2 regions of the Brevibacillus sp. MER 51 genome follow, and region 1 is predicted to be linked to the other one. Evidence: riboswitches for the same ligand, from Rfam matches in the RefSeq annotation. Region 1 holds a riboswitch; the other holds the start of a gene.
What was found. A riboswitch is a leader RNA that binds a small molecule or an ion and turns the genes downstream of it on or off. The one in region 1 is predicted to bind cyclic di-GMP.
Positions count from the first base shown of each region.

Region 2: it holds a riboswitch for cyclic di-GMP, as region 1 does, so the genes downstream of both, M3630_RS15700 (DUF5317 domain-containing protein) here and M3630_RS29405 (GNAT family N-acetyltransferase) in region 1, are expected to answer to the same signal.

Region 1 covers NZ_JAMAUS010000027.1:25,037-27,239, forward strand. Annotated here, with positions in the region: gene M3630_RS29400 (peroxiredoxin-like family protein) at 1-529, shown strand, start outside; cyclic di-GMP riboswitch class I at 712-795, shown strand; gene M3630_RS29405 (GNAT family N-acetyltransferase) at 986-1,540, shown strand; gene M3630_RS29410 (methyl-accepting chemotaxis protein) at 1,533-2,203, shown strand, end outside.
Region 2 covers NZ_JAMAUS010000006.1:350,603-352,805, forward strand. Annotated here, with positions in the region: gene argF (ornithine carbamoyltransferase) at 1-806, shown strand, start outside; cyclic di-GMP riboswitch class II at 902-982, shown strand; gene M3630_RS15700 (DUF5317 domain-containing protein) at 1,238-1,789, shown strand; gene M3630_RS15705 (HD-GYP domain-containing protein) at 1,773-2,203, shown strand, end outside.

The DNA.
Region 1 (2,203 bases):
AAAGGGCTTGCCGATTGGTTCGATTGCGCCTGATTTCACGTTGAACGATCACACTGGCAAGAACATTACCTTGTCGGAAGAAATCATAAAAGGTCCTGTCGTCCTCACATTTTTCCGTGGATCATGGTGCCCCTACTGCAATTTGGAGATGCTAGCGTACCAAAAACAGCTCGATACGATAACCTCTCTGGGTGCTCAATTGTTTGCCATTAGTCCACAATCTCCTGCACACTCTCTTACTATGCAAGAGAACAATCGTCTGAGCTTCCCCGTGTTATGCGATACCAATAATCAGGTAGCAGAAAAATACAGACTCATATTCAGACTGCCTGAGTATTTACATGATACCTACCGATCATTGGATATCGATCTCAATCATTTTAATAGCGACGATTCCTGGACACTCCCCATACCGGCTACTTATATCCTCGATAACCAGGGCGTAATCCGGTCAGTATCCTTAGATCCTGACTACAAAAAGCGAATGGAGCCTACTGAAGTTATAGACATTCTGCGCACCCTAACCTAACGCCATACTCCCTACTTAATGAAGAACCAGTTGATACGGCAACTGGTTTTTCCGTACGTTCATATATTATGAACAATTAGTTACTTCTCCCTACCAAAACTTGACACAGCTAATACAAATGGCTTATATTTTGCATGATTATGTCTAGCAATTTTCGACACACTTTTACAATTTTTGCTAAAAAATGCAAAAGGCAAAGTCATCGAAAGGTGGCGACGCAAAACCACGGGTCTACAGTCTTTGACCATGATAGCCGGGTTGCCATCATCTTGAGACCATTTTTTCGATGTTGGTAGCTTCGGTTGTTCCATTTCGTTGGAACGGCCTTTTTTTGTGTTTCGTTTTTTGAAAGGAGGATGAAAGCACTTTCATTTTTGCAACAGATGGAAAAACATAACTTTTGGGACGTCAAACATACACAACACGGTAATCAGAAAATGATGGAGTGGGGAAGTTATGTACAAACTAGTAGAAACCGTACAAGAGTTAGCCAAATTTCATGAAATCAAGGAAACAGTATGGACAAGCATGGGCTTCGAGATGGAGTACGCGAAAGAAGGCTCGGCTCAGTTCCTCTTAATCGCCGAAGATGGTGAAGCAGGTGGAACATTTGAAATGACGCCCTTTTCCAAATCAAGTGCTTATATGAAATCACTTTTTCAGGATGTTGTTACAGAAGATATGAAAGTAATGGAGGTAGACAGTCTCGCTGTTCTGCCGAAATACCGAGGACAACTGGGGCAAAAAGGAATTTGCCTGATGATAGATTACGCTGAAAAGCATGGTTATACCCACGCTATCGGGGTAGCAGATCCGACCTTTTTTAAATTTATTAACACGAAGTATCAAGTAAAAGCAACTCAGACCAAAGATATCGTCTTTTACAAAGGGGCCGATGCTATTCCGACCCTTTTCCATCTAAAAGATGTCTATGACAATAAGCATGATCCGAAATATTCCTGGTACAATACGTCGTCATCCAACCAAGTAAAAGTCGAGGTAGGTGGGTAACATGGATAACATGGATAAAATTGATTTATTGAGAAGAAGAAACAATTGGGTCGTAATCGTATTCGCAAGTATTATTACGGTTGTTCAGGTCTTAAACCTCTTTCTAGGCGTTTCGTACACATTCGTTTTCACAATTCTGGGTATTTTGTATGGCGTACTGGCACCTTTTGCTTACATCTCCAATCGCCCGAGCTTCCGTGAAAAAGCAGCGCCCTTCATGAAGTTCTTTAACTTCGCCGTAATCGGGATCTTCATGTTCATCGTAGTCGGACTGGACCCGCATATGATCAATATCATGACCATTATGTTCTTCGTAGCAGTCATGGGGATTTATCAAGACCGACTCATCAATATTTTGACGATTGTATCGACATTGGGCATTGTCTCTTATTACTTCCTGACACAAAGAGAAACGATTTTCCATTCGACAAGCAATCTCGATCTGATGTACTTCCTGCTCACCTTCTGCTTTGTCTCTATCACGAGCATGATGCATGCTGTATTCAATAACAAGTTGCAAGAGGAAAGTGAGCAACAGAAGCAAGAAGCGATTGCCTCGAAGGAATCGTTGCAACGTGTTCTGGATAAGATCAATGAATCACTCACCTCTATGCAAGACTATCAAGAGAATTTGAACAAGGTAACGGACGGTGTCAATGTTCG
Region 2 (2,203 bases), on a different contig from region 1:
CTTTGCAAGGCAAGACGTTGGGGATGATCTTTGACAAGGCTTCAACCCGCACCCGCGTCTCCTTTGAAGTAGGGATGCATCAGTTGGGCGGCTTGGGAATGTTCATGAGCGGAAAAGAGCTCCAGCTCGGACGTGGGGAGCCGATCAGCGACACAGCAAAAGTTCTCTCTCGGTACGTGGATGCCATCATGATTCGCACCTTTTCCCACTCCTATGTAGAAGAGCTTGCCGAGCACGCGTCGATCCCTATTATCAATGGCTTGACCGATCTGTACCATCCTTGTCAGGCTTTGGCTGATCTGCTGACGATCTGGGAACATAAAGGCAAGCTGAAAGGAGTCAAGCTCGCTTATGTAGGAGACGGCAACAACGTGGCGAATTCACTGGTGCTGGGCGCAGCTCTGCTAGGTCTGGATGTGCGGGTAGCAACTCCGGTAGGCTACGAAATGGATGCAACCATTGTCGCAAAAGCTACGGGGTACGCGAAACAAAGCGGTGGAAAAATGATGGTGACCACCGATCCGATAGAGGCTGTCATGGGGGCAGATGCTGTATACACGGACGTTTGGACTAGTATGGGTTTTGAAGAAGAAAATGAGGTACGATTGAAAGCATTTGCCGACTATCAAGTGAATGAAAAATTGGTAGCAGCGGCAGATCGTGATTATCTCTTCTTGCACTGCTTGCCGGCACATCGTGGGGAGGAAGTGACGACCGGGGTTATCGACGGATCGCGCTCTGTCATTTTTGATCAGGCTGAAAATAGATTGCACGCACAAAAGGCGATTTTGGCGGCGCTGGTGTGAACATAGTTCTAGTTAAATAGAACTAGCCGGAATTAAATCCAATAGACTATGAATCTATGATTGCCGAATTTTGTCACTTATGTGTAAAATAAAGGTAGGAAAGAAGCGAAGAAGTACGGACTGTATCTGGTCGCTTGGTCCGTATGGAGCCAGTAGCGAATCCAACCTTTTTCGTAATGGAAAAGGAAAGGGGAGCAGGGGCTGTACTTGGTCGCTTGGCCTCTGCATCACGGACAGTAGCGAAGCCAGCTTTCTCCACTATGCCTAAAGGGGGGAAAAGAAAATGAAAAAATGGTTCGCGGCAATTATGATGGTGGTAGCAATCGTAGCAGCTACTTCTGCAAACTTCCATATTGGATAAATAAGCGTATTGGAGAAACAAACACCGCTTGGCTGAGTGGTGTTTTTTCTTCAAGCTTGGAGGAAACAACATGCTATTGGATGTAATTGCCCTATCTTTTCTCGTAGCATTGCTGCGAGGGGGAAGAATCAAAGAATTACCTAAGTTCAACCAAAAGAAACTTCTTATCGTTACCATATTGCTGCAGGCTTGTGCAGCCTTCTTCCCTACGATCGGTGGCATTTTCATATCGATCGCGTATGTGTTTATTTTGGCCTTCCTCGTTTTTAATCGAGAATTTGAAGATATGCGGATTTTTTTAATCGGCTGGTTTCTGAATGCGATTGCAATTTGGTCTAACAATGGAAAAATGCCAATCGATTTAGTTCAAGCAGCAAAGCTTCCTTATGATTTAGAGCCAGTTATAAACGGAACGAATTTCAAGCATAGTGTATTGACGGAAAGTTCAAATTTTCCGTTTTTGACGGATGTCATTTACATGCCATCTTTCATTCCTCGGATTATTAGCATCGGCGATATTTTTATTATGTTAGGTGCCTTTTTACTTGTTCAGCGATTGATGAATAAACCGATTTCATTACTACAACTTCGCGAAGGTAAAAGTTATGCGACAAAAAACTGATTTTGCGGTTTGGATAAAAGGGATTGTTGTCCAGGTTGGATTTGTCATTGCAGCAATCTATATTTTTTACACATCTTCATCGGAATGGGCTGCTCGTGAGCATTGGGGGGTAATATCTACCTACACCCTCCTGACCATTTTTTCCTGTTTTGCTCCCGTGCGTATATCTAATACGATTTTAACAGTGAACAATGCTGTCATCTTTTCGGGTATCTTGTTGTACGGAGTCTGGGTCGGAGTATGGGCTGCTGTTATTGAATCTTTAATCATTGCTTTCCTGGTAAGGTTTAATCCGCTAAAAGCTATTATTAACATTGGGCAATTGTTAATGACTATATGGACAGTAGCGTTTTTGAAGGATTGGATCGAGGGCTTCGGAACTGTTTCTCCCATTATTAGCGATTTGTTTTTGGC